3 linked regions of the Bryobacter aggregatus MPL3 genome follow. The protein of the gene in region 1 binds, or shares a complex with, the protein of each later gene. Links are inferred from orthologs where the notes say so. Each region holds a gene or a part of one and is shown in the gene's direction. Other genes may lie near its edges.

Region 1 (6,334 bases):
TGGCCCGAAGCCATTGCCCCATTGACCAAGCTGGGAACGATGACTCTCAATCGCATGCCAGAGAACTTCTTTGAGCAGACCGAGCAGAGCGCTTTCTCTCCAGGCAATCTGGTTCCCGGCATTGAGCCTAGTGAAGACCGCCTGCTGCAAGGCCGTCTCTTCTCTTACTTCGATACGCAGCGCTACCGCATTGGATCGAACTTCCAGCAACTGCCGATCAACCGCCCGGCGGTCAAGGTCGTGACCAATATCCAGAACGGAGCCTTCAGTAACCAAGGCCGCACGGGCGAAGTGAATTACGAACCCAGCCGTCAGAATCGCAACGATGCAAACAAGTCTGAGTATCTCGACGACAACAAGTATCGTTACTCGAGAAAGCCTCTCTCCGGAACCACGCTGCAACAGGCCATTGCCAAGACCGACAACTTCGCACAAGCTGGCGAGCTCTACCGCTCCTTCAGCGAGAGCGAACGCGCAAACCTGATCTCGAATCTTGCCGGCGACCTTAGCCAAGTGACCGACAAGGTGGTGCTGAGCCGCATGGTGAATTACTTCTACCAGGCCGATAAGGATTATGGCACCCGTCTGATGAAGGCTCTTGGCCTCAACCTGAGCGAGGTGCAGAAGGCGGCAGCAGAATGAGGATCGCAATCCTAACACTGTTCGCCATTGCTGCTTTTGCCGCTACACCGGAAGAGTTGCAGAACGCAGCGCGTGCTGACGACGTTGTCAAAATTCGCGCGCTGCTCGATGCTGGGGCCGATATCAACGCCCCAACCGATAAGGGCTTCTCGCCCCTGATTCTGGCCTGCTATGCAGGTTCAGAGGCCGCGGTGGAAGAACTCCTCCGCCGCGGCGCCCGCGTCGGCGATTCCGATTGGACCGGCTCAAACGCCTTGATGGCCGCCAGCTTCAAGGGCCACAAAGGCATTGTGCTGAAGTTGTTGGCCAAGGGCGCCCGTGTGAATGATACGAACAAAATCGGAGCCACGGCTCTGATGTTTGCCTCGCTCACCGGCAAAAGCGATGTCGTCGATCTGCTGCTCGAAAAAGGCGCCGATCTTCGCCGTCGCGACCAACGCGGCTACGATGCCATCCAATTAGCCGAAGCGCAAGGCAACCAGCCACTTGTCGATCGCCTGATTGCAAAGTTACACGGCCGCTAAAGGTGTAAGGATGTTGAGATAGCAATGGAATTTCAGCAGCTCCGCTATTTTCTCGCGGTCGCACGCACCGGAAGTTTTGTCCGTGCCGCCGATCAGGAAGGCATCGCTCAACCCTCCCTCTCCCAGCAAATTCGCAAGTTGGAGAGGGAGTTGGGCGTTTCTTTGTTTGATCGCCTGGGCCGCAGTGTCCGGCTCACCACTTACGGGGAAAAATTGGTCGAACAAAGCGAGCGCATCCTGTTCCAGATGGATGAAGCGCGCGCCGCCATTGAAACGCTCAAAGGCGAGGACAGTGGTGACTTGAAGGTTGGTGTGATTCCGACCGTGCTTCCTTATGCGCTCGTAAAACCAATCTCAAATTTCCAGCAGCGTTTCCCCAAAGCCAATGTCATCCTCAGCGAAGGCACCACCGCGAATCTGGTGGAGCACCTGCGTCGGGGAGAAATCGATGTCGCCATCCTCGCACTCCCCATCAAACATGCGGAGATCGTCTGCAGCGAACTCTTTCGAGAACCACTGCTCGCCGCCGTTCCTCTCGATCATTGTCTGGCCAACAGCACCAAGATTGATTTAAGCCGCCTCGGCATTGAACGCATGCTCCTACTCAAAGAAGGCCATTGCCTGCGAGAAGATGTTCTCACCGCCTGCACCAAGGCAAAGGCGCAATTCCAGCAGATCTTCGAGAGTGATCACCTCGAGAGTATTCTGCGTCTGGTTGCGGAAGGGTATGGGCTGAGTCTGGTACCAGACCGGGCCGCTGAAGGCCGTACGGATTGCCGCTTTGTGCCTTTTGAGCCGACAGCAGTCCGCCGCATCGGCTACGCGCTCGCGAAAGGACGGCAGGCCACTCCGATCCGGGCATCGTTTATCCGGCATCTCAAACAATGGGATTGGAAGAAATAGAGAGGGAGAAAAGAGGAAAAGGGGTGTTGGAGCGGGAGACGAGATTCGAACTCGCGACATCAACCTTGGCAAGGTTGCACTCTACCAGCTGAGTTACTCCCGCACAGGAGCCCGGCGTCTGCGTTACAAGCGCCGAAATCTTAGTATCGCCGACAGAGTCCCAGCTTGTCAAATGCTCTGTTTGAGACGATGAAAACCCGATGACAGCATCAAGTTCTACACCCATTTGTCAACTATCGGAAGCCCCTGAAAAACGCTGCCAAATACCTCACAACAAAGCACTTATATTTTGATTGTTTTTTGGTTGCCCTCTTCAGTATCTGTGCTAGACTCTGTAATCGCAGGCCAAATAGCGGGCTAATGCCTTCTGCTCCTCGAGATTCTCTCGAGCCGAATAGTTCTCCAACTCACATCGCTCGTCCCCCGACTTTTCCACAGCATGTGGAAAACTTGTGGGATTTTTGTGTTTTGGTCTGCGCGGAGTAGTATCGCTTTGAAATTGCGGAAATCATGAACGCCTGGGAATTAGTAAAACAGACGCTGGCAGCGACCCTAAGCGCAGAGAGCTTTGAGAATTGGGTAGTACGGACTACGCTTGCCAGGACGGATGGAGACATTCTGTACGTCTCTGTTCCGAATGAAACCACGCGGGAGTGGATGGAACGCGAGTACTCTTTGCAGGTGGAGCAAGCCATTGCCCATCTCAACCTGCCCTATCGCCGCGTTGTCTATGACCTTGAAGCGATCGCCCCGATTGCGCCGCCAGCCCCCAGTTTCAACCGGCCTGCGCAAATGAATCATGCCTACACTGATTCCCCGCAGTCGATTGAGAACCTGTTCTCGCAACCAGTTGCTCCGCTGAATCCAAAGTTTTCTTTCGACAATTTTGTTGTCGGTTCCTGCAATCAGTTCGCCCACGCCGCGGCGCATGCCGTTGCCACCCGCCCTTCCCGCAGCTACAACCCGCTGTTCATCTATGGCGGAGTGGGCATGGGAAAAACCCATCTGATGCACGCCATCGGCCGCAACCTTCTCCATGAACATCCGGGGATGAAGATCATCTACACCACGAGCGAAAAGTTCATGAACCAGATGATCCAATGCATCCGCATGGAGAAGATGAGCTACTTCCACCAGTTCTATCGCTCGGCCGACGTGCTGTTGATCGATGACATCCAGATCATCGGCGGCAAGGAACGAACCCAGGAAGAGTTTTTCCACACCTTCAACGAGCTGTTCGACAACCAGAAGCAGATCGTGATCTCCTCCGATTCACCGCCCAAGGAAGTTTCGGGGCTGGTCGAACGCCTGCGCAGCCGTTTTGAGTGGGGTCTCATTGTCGACGTCCAGCCGCCTGATCTCGAAACGAAAATGGCGATTCTCGACCACAAGGCCGAGCACGAAGGCATGAACCTGCCGGAAGACGTGCGCATCTTCCTGGCTACACGTACGAAATCGAACATCCGGGAGCTGGAAGGCGCTCTGGTGAAGCTGATGGCCTATTCGAGTGTGACGGGCAGCCCCATCACGCTGGAGATGTCCAAGCAGCTTCTCAAGCACCTGACCCAGAACAGCGAGAAGCGGGTATCCATCGAATCGATTCTGAAGGCCGTCGCCGATCGTTTTGATTTAGTGCCCAGCCAGCTCAAGCAGAAGTCGAATGAGCGCCGCATCGCCTATCCTCGTCAGATTGCGATGTATCTGGCCAAGGAGCTGACCACGGCTTCGTTGCTTGAGATTGGCCGTTCCCTTGGGAACAAACACCATACCACCGTGCTGCACTCCATCCACAAGATTGACGAGTTGCGCCATAAGGACCAGGATTTGAACAAACTTCTCCACAGCCTAATCGACTCATTCCACTAGTGATAAGTCGTTTTCCACATCTTCGCTCCTTCTTCGCGTACAGGACGGGATAGGAAAACGGGCCGTGGAGCCGAGTGTTGCAGAAGTCGGCCACAGGGTTTTAATCGCAAGCCATAGCGGCAAGCGTTTTTGTTTTGTATAATTTAGAGAGATATCCACATTTCCGCAGCACCTACTATTACGGTTCTAGAGAATACATAGATATCTTGTCTTCTTGTAGTACTTCCGGAAAGCGTCGGGCAAGGACCACCAACGAATGGAATTTAGCGTAAAGCAATCGGACCTGGTCAGAGAGTTAAATCTCTCTCAAGGTGTAGTTGAAAAGAAGACAACGATCCCAATTCTGTCGAACGTCCTCATTGAGACGGGCGAAGGGGTCATTCATTTAACGGCGACAGATCTGGAACTGGGAGTTCGTTGCTCCTGCCCTGCGCGCATCATCAAAGCCGGCTCGGGCACATTGCCCGCGCGGCGCTTGCTGGATTACATCCGCTTGCTGCCGGACGCCGAAGTGAATTTCAAGATGATGGACAACCAGTGGGCGAACATCGTCTGCGGGCGTTCCCGTTCGCGGATCGCCGGCATGTCGCGCGAGAGCTATCCGGAACTTCCGGCCATGCCCGCGCCGCTGGGCGAGATTCCGGCCTCGACCTTGTCGCAGATGATCCAGAAGACGATCTTTGCGATCTCCAGCGAAGAGAGCCGCTTCACCCTCAACGGTTCGCAACTGTTGATGACCGACAAGGCGCTGACGATGGTGGCCACCGATGGCCATCGCCTGGCGCTAGTCGAAAACAAAGTATCCAATCCGAGCGTCGAAGGCGTCTACAAGACGCTGCTGCCGAAGAAGGCAATGACGGAGCTGCTCAAGCTCTCCTCGGACGCTGCTGAGGGCGCAACGCTCCAGTTCAGCGGTGATGACAATCACCTGTTTTTCCAGTTGGGCGACCGTCTGCTGCTGAGCCGCAAGCTCACGGGCAACTTCCCCGATTTTGATCGTGTTCTGCCGAAGACCCAGACCCATCAGGTCTGGCTTGGCAAAGATGAGCTGAAGTCCACTGTCCAGCGTGTCAGCCAGTTCTCTGAAGAACGTTCGAAAGCGATCCGCCTGCAGTTCGCCGATGGCGAAATGAAGGTCTTCTCGTCGATGTCCGACACCGGCGAGAGCGAAGAGACGATCGCGATCGAATACAACGGACCTGCCACCGACATTGGCTTCAATGCCCAATACTTGCTCGATTTCCTGGGCGCCACTCCTGAGGGCGCTCTCAGCTTCCTGTTCAACGACGCGCAAAGCGCCGGAGAGATGCGTCCCGCTGCTGCGGGTGATGGAGATAAGAAGGCTGGAGAGGTAGGCTACACCTATCGCTACGTCGTGATGCCGATGCGCATCTGACCGTCTCCCAACCGAAACAAGCTCAAATGGCTGATAACCCGACATACGATTCCACTAGTATCAAGATTCTGGAAGGCCTCGAGGCGGTGCGCAAGCGCCCCGCGATGTACATTGGCTCGACAGGAGAGATGGGTCTACACCATCTCGTCTATGAGGTCGTCGACAATTCCGTTGACGAGGCGTTGGCCGGCCACTGTACGGAAATCAACTGCGTCATCCACCTGGACAACTCGATTTCGATCTGGGATGACGGGCGCGGGATTCCGGTTGATATCCACGCGGGCGAGGGCGTTTCAGCTGCTCAAGTCGTGCTCACTAAGTTGCATGCGGGCGGCAAATTCGATTCCAACAGCTACAAAGTTTCCGGCGGCCTGCACGGCGTCGGCGTCAGTTGCGTTAACGCGCTGAGCGAATGGCTGCACCTCGAGATCTGGCGCGGCGGCCAGACCTGGGAGCAGGACTACCGGCAGGGCGTGCCGCAAGCGCCGCTCAAGGCCACCGGCAAGTCTGGCAAGAAAACCGGAACAAAGATCACCTTCAAGGCAGACAGCACCGTGATGGACACGGTCGAATTCAATTTCGACACCATCTCGCAGCGTCTGCGCGAACGCGCGTTTTTGAACAAAGGACTGCGCATCAACATCGCCGATGAGCGGGAAGATCCGCCCAAGGCGCACGAGTTCTTCTACGAAGGCGGCATTGCCGAATTCATCAAGCATCTGAATAAAGGCAAGCAGGTTCTGCACGAGAAGCCCATCTACTTTGAGGGCGAGCGGGACATGGCCAATGACCAGGGCCGCGTCTATATGGAAATCGCTTTCCAGTACAACGACGGCTATTCGGAAACTCTATTCAGCTTTGCGAACAACATCAATACGAAGGATGGCGGTGCACACCTCACCGGCTTCCGCACGGCTCTCACGCGCACCATCAACTGGGCGGGCGAGCAGGCCGGCCTCTTCAAAGATGTCAAAGAAAAACTAAGCGGCGACGACGTTCGCGA
Region 2 (6,378 bases), on another replicon or contig:
CTCGGCGATGTGGTGGAAGTCTTCCGCCGCTACAAGGACCTGAAATCGCGCTTCGACGGCGCGCGCAGCATGTTGTCGGAAACCGACGCCGATCTCGTCGAAATGGCCCGGATGGAGATTGCGGAAGTGGAGCCGGAGATCGCCAAGGCGGAAGAGGAATTGCAACTGCTGCTGGTGCCCAAGGATCCGAATGACTTCAAGGACGTCGTTCTGGAAATCCGTGCCGGCGCTGGTGGCGATGAGGCCAGTCTCTTTGCGGCGGAAGTCTTCCGCATGTATACCCGCTACGCGGAACTCGTGGGCTGGAAGGTGGAAGTGCTGGATGTTTCGGAATCTGGTGCTGGTGGTTATAAGGATGTGTCGGCGATCATCTCGGGCAAGAAAGTCTACTCGGTGATGAAGTACGAGGGCGGCGTGCATCGCGTGCAACGCGTTCCGGCGACGGAAGCCCAGGGCCGCATCCACACTTCGACGATTACGGTGGCTGTGCTGCCCGAAGCCGATGAAGTGGAAGTGCACATTGAACAGAAGGATCTGCGTGTCGATACCTTCTGCTCGTCGGGTCCCGGCGGTCAGAGTGTGAACACGACCTATTCGGCGGTGCGTCTGACCCATATTCCGACCGGCGTTGTGGTTTCGATGCAGGACGAAAAGTCGCAGATCAAGAATCGCGAAAAGGCGATGCGTGTGTTGCGTTCGCGCCTGTACGAGTTGGAGATGGAAAAGCAGAGCGCCGCGCTGAGTTCGGAGCGCAAGTCGATGGTGGGTTCGGGCGATCGCTCGGAGAAGATCCGCACCTACAACTTCAAAGAGAATCGCGTGACCGACCACCGGATTGGCCTCACCATCCACCAACTCGATCAGGTGATGGAAGGCAAGCTCGATCCCTTCATCAGTGCGCTCACCGCTCATTACAACGCTGAGAAGCTGAAGAGTGTCGACTGAGCTGACGATCGGGAAAGCGCTGATGCAGGGCATCGCGCTGCTCACCGAGGAGAAGATCGAGCCACCCCGGCTTACGGCAGAACTCCTGTTGATGCACGCGCTCCGCAAGGAGCGCGTTTTCCTTTTCAGCCATTCGGGCGATCCTTTACCGGAGCTGGCCTGGATCCACTATGGCCGCTACCTGCATGAGCGCATCGCGGGTAAACCGGTACAGTACATCATCGGGAAACAGGAATTCTTCTATCGCGATTTCAAGGTGCGTCCGGGAGTGCTGATTCCGCGGCCGGAGACTGAGCATCTGATTGAACGCATTCTGGCGCTGCCGAAGCCGTTGGGGCGGATTGCCGATGCGGGTTCCGGGTCCGGTGCCATTTGTGTGACTCTTGCGGCGGAACTGCGGCAAGCGGTTGTGGGGATCGACCGTTCCCCGATCGCCTTGGCGGTGACCCAAGAGAATGCGGCGACGCATCGGGCAAATGTGCCGTTGGTACAAAGCGATTGGCTCAGCGCGATTGCACCGGCTTCGCTCGACATTCTTGTTTCCAATCCACCCTACATCGCAGAAACAGACAAGCCGACGCTGCAGCGCGAGGTGCGTGATCATGAGCCGGAACTCGCGCTGTTTGCTGGGGCCGATGGTCAGGACGCGTACCGGATTCTTGAGCGGCAATCGAGGAAAGTCTTGAAGCCGAAGGGCCGGATTGTCCTTGAGATCGGCTCGATCACGACCCGTGAGATCTTTGCCGATTGGTCCGCGATTGAAATCCAGAATGATCTGGCCGGGCGGCCGTGTTTGCTGACGGCGATCCGGCCTTAGCGCCTGAGTGCTGGAATCGACAGGGAGAGGGGATTGCGTTGACCGCCCTCAGGCGCTGACGGTGACCAGATTGTTCAGGAAGGCCTGATCTTGAACGAAGTAGACGCTCGGAGCGGTTTTACTGACCGGGCGCACCACCTTCATTGCGTGGTAGACCACTCCCGAGGGAGGCAGTTCTCCAGCGACGATGTGCTTGCGGTACCAGGCTTCAAAAGCCTTCTTGTCTGTGCTGGCCGCTGCAATGGTGTAGACCAACGAGTTCTTGGTTTCTCGTACGCCGAAGCCAACTTTTGCATCGATGGAGATGTGGTAGAAATCTTTGCGCTTCGCCTTTGTCCAGGCATCGAGATCTGGAACAAAGGCGGGAGAGAAGTGCCCATAACTGTCAAATAGAGTGGGCGCGCTCAGACTCTGGGCGCCAAAGAACTCGAGGAAAGCCTCCATCGTGTCCTTTGAGATGCCCATATTGCAAGCACGGATGGCGAGATGTTTGAGCTGGATCTCCTGTACCTGAGTCCTCTTTGCCCGGAGTGCGGCAACCTGCGCTTCGGTCATCCGGGTGAGTGTTGCCAGATCGGCATTGGTCCGGATCGGAGTGCGGATCGTCGTTCCTCCTTCGATGGTGATGTTCCGATTGCGATCGGCAGCGAGCGCAACCATCAGATCCCGTTCTGCTCCGGAACTTGCTCCCTCGCGGAGAGGGAGCGCGAGTCCATTGCCATCGCCGTGGCTCACAATGAGGACTTCCCGATCCTTTGCCGCGATGATCTGGTCGAGGATCGAATCGAGCGTCATTTTCTCAAGGAGAACGACCTTCTTAACGTTCATTTGTTTCGATTTACTGATGGGCTCCACTGGATTGCTGGCGTACCAAGGAGGGGCAAAGGGATGACCTTTGTCGCCTCCCTGGACGATGGCGAGCCCAAACAGCGGGAGTCTCCCGCGGCCCTGAATCCGGTAAGGAAGCCCTCGCTCCCAATGGCTTGCTGCTTCCCAGGCTTCGGCTTCCAGTTCCGCAACGGTGTTGTGGCCCGGACGCCGGAGTTGTTCGAGATGTGCCGCTTCATGGAGCAGGAGCCGCAGCAGGGAACTCCGCGGGAGGCGGAGCGCCGCACTGTGAATCAGAATGGTTTCCGCGTCATCTGCTTGTGCCAGCGCCAGCTTCGGCTGGAGGGTGGCGTCGATTTCCGGGCCCGTTCGGAGGATAGTGTGCATGGTGATCTTTCGAAAGCTGCTGATCGGAGATTCCGCGACCCAGCGCCTCGTTACCGAGCCGTACAATGAAAGTTCTCAGGTTCCTTTGCAGTGAAAACCATCTTCCACGTCGACATGGACGCGTTCTTCGTCTCCGTTGAAGAGCTCTTCGACCCCTCTCTGGTCGGCAAGCCAGTGGTGGTGGGAGGGAAGGGGGACCAGCGAGGCGTTGTCTCCGCAGCCAGTTATGAGGCGCGCAAGTATGGACTCCATTCGGCGATGCCACTCCGCACCGCCTATCAACTTTGTCCGCATGCCATCTTCATCGACGGCCAGATGCATCGCTACCGTGAGTATTCCGACAAGGTGGAGGCGGTGCTACGCGATTTCTCTCCGCTGGTGGAAATGGCTTCGATCGACGAAGCCTATCTCGATATGACCGGGTGTGAGCGGCTTTGGGGACCGCCGCTCCAGGCGGCGCACCGGCTTCACGAACGGATCCACGCAGCGACCGGACTCAATTCCTCCATCGGTGTGGCGAATAGCAGACTTGTTGCCAAAATCAGCTCCGACCAGGCGAAACGCAACGGCGTTCTATGGATTCTTCCTGGGACCGAAGCGCAGTGGCTGGCCCCGCTTGAAGTGAAGCGGATTCCCGGGGTCGGGAAAGTGACGGAAAAGCAGCTTGCCGAGATCGGAATTCGACGCATTGGTGATCTGGCGGCGTTGAACGAGGGCTTTCTGGAAAAGCGCTTTGGCAAGTGGGGCCTTGCGCTGGCTGGAAAGGCGCAAGGTCAGGATGCCGGAGGCTGGTTCGATGCGGTGATCGGCGTCGAGGAGGCCCCCAAGTCCATCAGCCACGAACACACCTTCCATGAAGACACGGTCGATCTCGACCTTCTGCGCGCCACGCTGGTCCGGCTGGTCGAAAAGGTGATGAAACGGCTGCGAGAGCACCGGCTCCATGCGCGTACGGTGCAACTGAAGCTTCGCTTTGCGGGCTTTGAAACGATTACGCGGGCGAAATCTCTCGGAGACTCTACCGACATCGATCGCGATGTGGTGGAACCGATTCTGGGGCTATTTACGCACAACTGGCCTGCCGGACGTCCGGTGCGCCTGCTGGGCGTGCAGGTCTCTCAGTTGACCGACCAGTTGCCGCACCCCAACCTGCTCACCGGCGAGGAAGACCGCAAATGGCGCGGCGCACTGCAGGCAGCTGACAAGCTCAAAGATAAATATGGTGAGGGCACCCTGCATCTGGGGGGCGCGCTCAAGGGCATCTACCGCGACCGCGTTCACGAAGCGGCGCCGAAGTCACCGCCTAAGAAGTAGCGAGTAGCGCCTCGACGGCGGCCCAGTCGCTTCCGGCGCCGAAATTGGCCATTTTCAAGCTGGGATCGATATTCTTCACTAGTCCGCAAAGTACCTTTCCGGCGCCGATCTCAATGCCATGGGTTACCCCTTCGGCGGTGAGCACGCGTACCGAATCTGTCCAGCGGACCGGATTGGGAATCTGCTCCAACAGACCTCGCCGGGCTTCAGCGCCATCGGTGACGACGGCGGCCCGCCAGTTGTTGACCAGCGGTACGGTGAGATTGCGGAACTCCGTTGCGTCCAGGTCCGGCCGTAGGGCATCTTGGGCGGGCTTCATCAGCGGGCAATGGAAGGGGGCACTGACGGGCAGCGCGACGCAGCGCTTGGCGCCGGCGGCTTTGGCCAGTTCCATGGCGCGTTCCACTGCGCCTTTGTGACCGGCGATGACAATCTGGTCGGGAGAATTCAGATTCGCCGCCGTCACCACTTCGCCTTGGGCTGCTTCTGCCAGTACTGCATCCAAAGCTTCGATCGGTAGCTTCAAGATGGCAGCCATAGCCCCGACTCCGGCTGGGACGGCCTGCTGCATATCCTGTCCACGCTTGCGAACCAGGCGGAGCGCCGCGGCAAAATCGAGACTCCAGGCGGCGACCAGCGCAGAGTACTCGCCCAGGCTATGGCCCGCAACATAGGCGGGAGTGGGCGCGCCCAGGCTACGCAGAACACGCAATGCGGCCACGCTGGTGGCTACCAGGGCGGGTTGGGTGTTTTCGGTGCGCTTCAAATCCTCTTCCGGCCCCTCAAAACAAAGAGTGGACAACGGGAAGCCGAGGGCCTCGTCCGCTTCGGCAAAAGTTTCTCGTGCGATGGCAAATTCCTTGGCCAACTCCGCACCCATTCCGGCAAACTGTGACCCCTGTCCGGGGAACAAAAACGCAATCTTCATAAAATGTAACTTCTGCTCTCGATACAATCATCTTAATCTTCCAAGGAGTCCGCCCACTTGCGTTTAAGCGAAATCTGTATCCAGCGACCTGTTTTCGCGTTGATGCTCATCATGTTTCTTGTGGTGATGGGCGTGTTCAGCTTCATGGGGCTGGGAGTCGACCTCTTCCCGAAATCGGATGTGCCCACCGTCAATGTGCGCATTAACCTGCCGGGCGCCAGTCCGGAAGAAATGGTGAGCCAGGTGGTGCTCCCGATGGAAGAAGCGATTGCTTCTGTCGCTGGCATTGATGAGCTGGTGGCCCGCGTCACCGAAGGCAATGCGAATATCCAGATCAACTTTGTGCTCGACCGGAATATCGCTGAGGCCGTCAATGATGTCCGCGAGAAGGTCAGCTCGGCACAACGCAAATTACCTCCGAATACCTTGGCGCCGACGGTGACCAAGAGCGATCTCGATGCGGACTCCATCATGCGTGTCGCGTTGTCCGGACAACGCCCCATCCGCGACCTGACGGAGCTTGCCGACAAGACTGTGCGCCGTTCGCTCGAGACGGTGGATGGTGTCGGTATTGTCGACATCCAGGGTGGCCGCAACCGGCAGATCAATGTCTATATGGACATCGACAAGATGAACGCCTATGGCTTGAGCGGACAACAGGTGCAGAGTTCCGTTATGACGGAAAATGTCGAAGCTCCCGGTGGCCGCATTGTAAAAGGCCTGAACGAGATGGGCGTACGCACGCTGGGGCGTGTGGAATCGATCCACGATTTCGACAGCATCATCGTGAAGAATGTGAATGGCTCGCCGATTCGTATCCGGGATATCGGCAAGGTGGAAGACGGGATGAGCGAGCGGCGCAGCTTTGCATATTACAAAGGAACGCCCGCGGTGCTGATCGAGATCCGCCGCCAGACCGGCGTTAACACCGTAAAAGTGGTGGACTCCTTAACCACCCGGATCGAGGAGTTGCAGCGGCAGCTTCCTCCAGGCGTCAAGCTCGACATCATCTCGGAGCAGGCCACCTACATCCGCGCCTCGGTTGCGGCGCTCGAAGAGCATCTGGTGCTCGGCAGCCTGCTAGCTTCGCTGATCATCTGGATTTTTATTCGCGACTGGCGCACGGTTTTCATCAGCTCAATTGCGATTCCAACCTCGA
Region 3 (6,319 bases), 1.6 Mb from region 1 along the record:
GCGCGTCTGTGCGCCAGCCTGGACATTGGCGCTGGAGCGTACAATCACGCCTGTCATGGGGACGGAACCAAGCACGCCGCAAAGGAAGTTGCCCGCACCCTGGGCCATGAGTTCCCGGTCGTAATTGGTCCGCAGATTCCGCCTTCCGCTTGCCGCCACCATCTTGTCCACTGCCGCTGCACTGAGGAGTGTTTCGGCGCTGGCAATAAAGGCGAGAGCGGCAGCTTCTGCCCAATACCTCCAGTTCCCAATGCCCGCCAGGGTTTCGGAGTTGGGCAGCTTGAGATTTTCAATCAGGTTATCCGGGATCGCAACATGCCGGATCTCGAGCTTCAGGAAGTAGCTCGCTCCGGCGGCTGCAAGCAGTCCTACCAGAGGACCTGGCAGAAAATGCAGTCCGGCGGGCCGGAAACGATTCCACCCCAACATGACGACGATGGTGAGGAGTCCAATCAATGCGGCCGTCTCGTGAACACTGCCATTGATTGGAAAGATGCCATCGAAGATGGCCGAAGGAATCGAAAGCAGGTTCTGGATACCGCTTCCCTTGGGCGAATCGTCCACCACCACATGAAACTGCCCGACCATGATCAGGACACCGATGCCGGCAAGCATGCCGTATACGACGGCCGGTGAGATTGCACGAAACCACTGTCCTGTCCGCAGAAGTCCGGCGCCCACTTGCAGAACGCCCGCCATCATCAGGATCATCCCCAGAGCAGCCAATCCGTGTTCCTGGATCAACTGAAATACCAACACCACCAAGCCCGCAGCCGGACCACTCACCTGCAGTGGAGAACCGGCAATCGAACCCACAACCAAGCCACCCAAAATCCCCGTAATCAGTCCCATCGCCGGAGGCACCCCGGATGCGATGGCCACTCCCAAACAGAGTGGCAAGGCGACTAGAAATACAACAAAGCTAGCTAAAAAATCTTTTCCAAAAGTCGGTGGAACGAGAACTCTGCTCACAGGATCCTCCGACGGCGCCGTGGCGTGGCGTTCGGAATGTGCTCTTCCGACAATGGGACAAATGCACCCTGGTCGGCATCGTACGAAAGAACATGCCCGTTCTCAATTTCAAAGACCCACCCAAACAAATTCATATCACCCGTTGATAATGCGGCTGCGACACTCGGGTGCGTGCGCAGGTGTTCCAGTTGTGCGAGGACGTTCTCCTCCACCATGGTTCTCGCTTTCTGTTCCTCGGTGAGGTCTTTATATCCCGCGGTCACGCGCCGTGCACTCTCAGCATGGTTGAGCCATACTTTCACGATCGGCATGCTCGTGACCTTTTCGGGATGCAAGACCGCATCCATGGCACCGCAATGCGTGTGTCCGCAAACAATGATGTTTTTTACCCCGAGGGCCATCACCGCGTACTCAATGGTGGCCGAAACGCCTCCCATCAGTTCTCCGTAAGGCGGGATGATGTTCCCTGCATTCCGGATGGTGAACAGATCTCCTGCATCCGAATCGGTCATGTCGTTTGGCACGACACGGGAATCCGAACAGGTAATAAACAGCGCTCGAGGAAACTGCCGAGCGATTAGCTTGTCAAAAAACTCTTTTCGTTTTGGGTAGATCTCAGTCTCAAAACGAAGCACACCCCGTGTTAGTTCTTTCATTAAGATTCCTTCTTATGTTCCAAGAATACTATGCCCGTGTATTCCGATGGTAAACTAGGTGCTTGCCAGGCTCCGGGCTCCGTGCAACGGGCGACTGCAAACCCCGCCAGGTCCGGAAGGAAGCAACGGTAGTGGTTTAGCCTGTGTGCCGCGGATCACCCGGGGTCTGGCTATTCTGTTTTCCCTCCTATGTCCTACCAGGTCATCGCCCGCAAATACCGCCCCAGCGACTTTGACGAGCTTATCGGTCAGGAACACGTCAAAACGACGCTGGATAACGCAATCACCCAGCGGCGCATTGCCCACGGCTACATCTTTGCCGGCCAGCGCGGCACTGGAAAGACCACTGTCGCTCGTATTATGGCGCGCTGTCTGAACTGTGTGGACGGCCCGACAGCAAATCCATGCGGCAAATGTTCTTCTTGCATCGAAGTGGTTCAGGGCAACGCGATTGACGTCATCGAAATCGACGCCGCCTCCAATCGCGGCATCAACGAGATGCGCGAGCTTCGTGAGAACGTCCGCTTCCGCCCGTCGCGCGACCGCTATAAGGTTTTCATCATTGACGAGGCGCACCAGATCACGACGGAAGCCTTCAATGCGCTGCTGAAGACGCTCGAGGAACCACCCGAATGGGCTGTCTTCATCCTCTGCACGACAGAGACGCATAAGATTCCCACGACGATTGCCTCGCGTTGCCAGCAGTTCAGCTTCCGGTCAGTCGAATTCAATGAAGTGATGGAGCGAATGCGCTTCATCTGCAAATCGGAAGGCATTGTTGCCGATGACGAAGCCCTGGCTGTCCTGGCGCAAACCGGCGAAGGCAGTGTGCGCGATTCGCTGTCCGCTCTCGATCAGGCGATTGCCTGCTGCGGCACCGAACTGCATGCGAAGGAAGTACGCGAACTCTTAGGCATTTTTGGCCTTGATTCGCTGGGCGAAGTGGCGCTGGCTCTGGAGAAGCAGGACGCCGCCCGCATGATTGAGATCGTGATGGAGCTCGAGCGCTCCGGGCACAGTCTCCAGCATTTCTGCCGGGAATTGGCTCGCTTCTTCCGGAATCTTCTGGTCGCCAAGGTGACGAATGGAAACACGCGGCTGATTGCGGCCTCTCCAGCGGAGATCAAGCGTTTTGTTGAGACTGCTGCGAAGTTCTCGGAATTTGATCTCACGCGCTATCTCCAACTGAGTCTCGATCTCTTCCGCGATCTGCAGCATTCGCTCCAACCTCGTCTCCATCTGGAACTGGGTCTGGTCCGTCTGGTGCAGTCAGGCAAGCTGGTGGCGATTGAAGAAGTATTGGCGAGTTTGCCACAAACGAAGCCAATTGCGCTCTCGGCGGCCTCTTCCACTCCACGGCCACGGGCGAATCTCCGCGTGATTCCAGAGGCTGCTGACGTTGTTGCTCCGCCGCCGGTTGCTGCTGCACCTGCTCGAGCGGTGGTGGCTCCACCGGTTGCCCCGCCGCCGCCTCCAAAACCTGCGGTGGCCGACGATGCTTCGCTCAAAGAGCGGCTGGTTGCTCATTTGACCGATCAGAAGAAAAAATTCTCTGCCGACGCGGTGCAGAACGCGCGTGTGGAAGAGACCCCGGCTGGCGTTCGTTTTCTGGCGCCCCGCGAGTTTGTCCGGCCCTTGCAATCGCGCGATATCGGTGCGGCACTGCAAGCGGTTTTGGGACGCCTGGCGAAGATTGAAGTGATTCTCGACAACTCGATTGTTGAAGAAAAACCCGCGCCCAAGTTGGCCGAGGATGATGAAGTCACGCGGCAGCGTGCCCTCTCCAACCCCGAAGTCCAACGCTACCTTGATACTTTCAAGGATTCCAAAGTCCGCCTCGTGCGAGACTTGTCACATCAGGATTGATCGATGAAACTACCCGGTAACATGCAGGCCATGATGAAGCAGGCCCAGGTGATGCAGGAGCGTCTCCAACAGGATATCGCCGCGATTCGCGTCGAAGCCTCCGCTGGCGGCGGCATGGTCACAGTCAAGATGGACGGCCAGAAGCGCTGCCTTGAAGTGAAAATCGATCCGGAAGCAGCCGGTGATGCGGAAATGCTGCAGGATATGGTGATGGCTGCCTTTAACGAAGCGGCCAAGAAGATTGACGACGAGACCAGCAAAAAAACCAGCTCCATGCTCGGTGGCATGGGCTTGCCGCCTGGCATGTTCTAAATGGCCGATTTCGCCGAACCGCTCGAACGTCTCATCTCTGAGTTCCGCCGTCTTCCTGGCATTGGCCAGAAGTCAGCCCAACGCCTGGCTTTTCATGTGATGCGTGCCGACCGCGAAGCGGCACTTCGCTTGAGTCAGGCGCTGCTCGATGTCAAAGACAATCTGGCTCTTTGCGAAGTTTGCAACAACATCAGTTCTGCCAAACTCTGCAACTTCTGTGCAGACCCGCGGCGCAATCGCGAGACGATCTGCGTGGTAGAAGACCCGCACAGCATTGTCCCGATTGAGACTACGCGCAGCTTCGATGGTTTGTATCATGTCCTGCACGGCGCCATCTCGCCCTTGCGCGGGATTGGGCCAGAGCAGTTGAAGATCAAGGGTCTTCTCGAGCGCTTAGGCAGTGGGGAAACAAAGGAGATTATTCTCGCAACGAACCCAACTGTGGAAGGCGAAGCCACGGCCGCCTATCTCGGCCGGCTGTTGAAGCCGCTGGGGCTGAAGGTCACCCGGATTGCGATGGGGATTCCGGTGGGTTCCGACCTGGACTTTGCTGACGAAGTGACGATGCTCAAGAGCCTGGAGAATCGCCGCGAAGTTTAGGCCAGCACGAGGAAGGCATTCGCTTCTTGCATGCCTCGCTCACTGAGCGCGCCTAATTCCACTTCCATCCATTGCTTCGGAGGCCGCGGACGGGCCAGGTCCACCCGTACATAATTTGTAGTGAGTGCGGTTGTGCCGTTGTTGAGCGCCACGGCTGGAAAACGCTTTCCCACCAGCCGGCGCCGGAATTCCATTCCTTTGCGTTCGCTGATCTCCTGGAGCACCCGGTTCCGTTCTCGCCTCTGTTCCATGGGCACCATGCCCCCCATTCCGGTGGCCTCGGTTCCTGGCCGCTCGGAGTAGGTGAAGACGTGCAGATAGGTGAAGGGCATCCGTTCGATGAATGCTGCGCTTTCGCGAAACTCCTCTTCGGTCTCCCCGGGAAAGCCGACCATCACGTCGGCTCCGATGGCGGCATCGGGCATCAGTTGCCGCGCGATGCGCAAGCGTTCTTCATAGTGCTTGGGCCGGTACTTGCGATACATGCGCCGCAGGACGGTGTCGCTGCCGCTTTGCAGTGGGGCATGAACGTGTTTCGCAATCCGGTCGCTTCCGGCCATCAGTTCGAGCAGGCGTGGGGAGAAGTCCATCGGCTCGACACTCGAGAGCCGGATCAGCCGGATTCCCGTATCGTCGAGCATTCTCTGCAACAGGTCCGGCAAGAGCCGGCCTTCGCCACGTTCCCGTCCCCAACGTCCCAAATTGATTCCCGTGAGTACAATTTCAGGGTAGCCCGCCTCGGCCAGCCGCTTCGTTTCCGCGATCACCCAGTTTGCATCCGCTGATCGCGACTTCCCCCGGACGCTGGGAATAATGCAGAAGGAACAGCGGTTGTTGCAGCCGTCCTGGATCTTCAAATTGGGCCGCGCGCGATCTGCCGCAGGTCCTGAGAAGAACTCACTTTGCGCGGAGATGTCGCCGACATGGATCTCCGCATGGTAGGGGGTAGAACTCACAATCTCGGCGATCTGGGCCTTGTGTGAGTTGCCGACCACCCAGTGGACCCCTTCGAGAGCCGCAATTTCTGCGGGAGAGCGTTGGGCATAGCACCCGGTGACGAGGATTTTCGCTGCTGGATTCTCGCGCCTCACCCGTCGCACGGCCTGCCGGAGGTCGAGGTCGGCGTTGGCGGTGACGGTACAGGTATTGAGCACTACGAGCCCTGCCACGTCGGCCGCCTGGGCTGCGGAGAGCCCCGTTTCGGCAAGACTCGCCTCCAGTGCGGCACCATCAGCCTGGGATGCCCGGCATCCAAAATTCTGTACAAAGAAACTCTTCAAACTAACCCCAGTTTAGCGGCTGGCCTACTCGTGCCGCCGATCGCATCTTCCGATCAATGTCCAGATGTCTGCTCGTGTCCTCACTCAAAATGAAATCGATAACATGTTCCAGCAGACGAGCGCGAATGCTCGTCGAGCGGAACTCTCCCGCCGGGCGCAGCCCTACAACTTCCGGCGGCCGGATCGCATTGCGAAGGACCAACTGCGTTCCATCTATGTGCTGCATGAAGCATTCTCCCGCTCTCTGGCCAGCAGCTTGTCGGCCTATCTACGCGCATATGTGGTGGTGAACCTGGTGAGCGTTGAGCAGTTGTCCTTTACGGAGTTCCAACAAGTTCTCCCCTCTCCAACGGTGGTGGCGACAATTCGGGCCCGGCCCTTTGATAGCAGTTGCCTGCTGGAGCTGAACCCGACCATGATCTTCCCGATGCTCGAGATGCTTCTCGGGGGCTCGCAGATCAGTACGAAGCGGGTGGAGCGTGAGGTCACCGAAATTGAGCAGGCCATCCTCGAGAGCATCTTTAAGCTGATGCTCCGGGATCTGAAGGAGGCCTGGAAGGGCATTGCCGCGATTGACTTTGCGATCGATGGCTATGAGACAGAACCGCAGTTGATGCAGATTCTGGCGCCGAA

The links.
Region 2: the proteins of dnaN (region 1) and dinB are in contact, whole or in part, in a solved structure (PDB 1OK7), measured with the Escherichia coli proteins. The link is inferred for Bryobacter aggregatus MPL3 from one-to-one orthologs.
Region 3: the proteins of dnaN (region 1) and dnaX are in contact, whole or in part, in a cryo-EM structure (PDB 8GIZ), measured with the Escherichia coli proteins. The link is inferred for Bryobacter aggregatus MPL3 from one-to-one orthologs.

The regions. Positions count from the first base shown.
Region 1 is NZ_JNIF01000003.1:1,662,383-1,668,716, reverse strand. Bases 3,323-6,261 are described here. They hold dnaN (DNA polymerase III subunit beta), read left to right. Parts: upstream 3,323-4,191; coding sequence 4,192-5,331; downstream 5,332-6,261. Other genes in these bases: gyrB (DNA topoisomerase (ATP-hydrolyzing) subunit B), read left to right, coding at 5,358-6,261; dnaA (chromosomal replication initiator protein DnaA), read left to right, coding at 3,323-3,935. Also shown: M017_RS0107980 (catalase), read left to right, coding at 1-642; M017_RS0107975 (ankyrin repeat domain-containing protein), read left to right, coding at 639-1,166; M017_RS0107970 (LysR family transcriptional regulator), read left to right, coding at 1,191-2,069; more of dnaA, read left to right, coding at 2,580-3,322; more of gyrB, read left to right, coding at 6,262-6,334. UniProt on the Escherichia coli protein: Confers DNA tethering and processivity to DNA polymerases and other proteins. Acts as a clamp, forming a ring around DNA (a reaction catalyzed by the clamp-loading complex) which diffuses in an ATP-independent manner freely and bidirectionally along dsDNA.
Region 2 is NZ_JNIF01000004.1:316,004-322,381, forward strand. The notes cover bases 2,197-5,179. They hold dinB (DNA polymerase IV), read left to right. Parts: upstream 2,197-3,067; coding sequence 3,068-4,291; downstream 4,292-5,179. Other genes in these bases: M017_RS0121050 (hypothetical protein), read right to left, coding at 2,197-2,977; fabD (ACP S-malonyltransferase), read right to left, coding at 4,281-5,179. Outside these bases: prfA (peptide chain release factor 1), read left to right, coding at 1-945; prmC (peptide chain release factor N(5)-glutamine methyltransferase), read left to right, coding at 935-1,762; more of M017_RS0121050, read right to left, coding at 1,811-2,196; more of fabD, read right to left, coding at 5,180-5,219; M017_RS0121070 (efflux RND transporter permease subunit), read left to right, coding at 5,277-6,378. UniProt on the Escherichia coli protein: Poorly processive, error-prone DNA polymerase involved in translesion repair and untargeted mutagenesis. Copies undamaged DNA at stalled replication forks, which arise in vivo from mismatched or misaligned primer ends.
Region 3 is NZ_JNIF01000003.1:3,266,010-3,272,328, forward strand. The notes cover bases 1,232-4,155. They hold dnaX (DNA polymerase III subunit gamma/tau), read left to right. Parts: upstream 1,232-1,817; coding sequence 1,818-3,494; downstream 3,495-4,155. Other genes in these bases: M017_RS26715 (carbonic anhydrase), read right to left, coding at 1,232-1,628; M017_RS0115205 (YbaB/EbfC family nucleoid-associated protein), read left to right, coding at 3,498-3,806; recR (recombination mediator RecR), read left to right, coding at 3,807-4,155. Outside these bases: M017_RS0115190 (SulP family inorganic anion transporter), read right to left, coding at 1-972; more of M017_RS26715, read right to left, coding at 969-1,231; more of recR, read left to right, coding at 4,156-4,406; tRNA (N(6)-L-threonylcarbamoyladenosine(37)-C(2))-methylthiotransferase MtaB, read right to left, coding at 4,403-5,686; flagellar motor switch protein FliM, read left to right, coding at 5,751-6,319. UniProt on the Escherichia coli protein: Part of the beta sliding clamp loading complex, which hydrolyzes ATP to load the beta clamp onto primed DNA to form the DNA replication pre-initiation complex.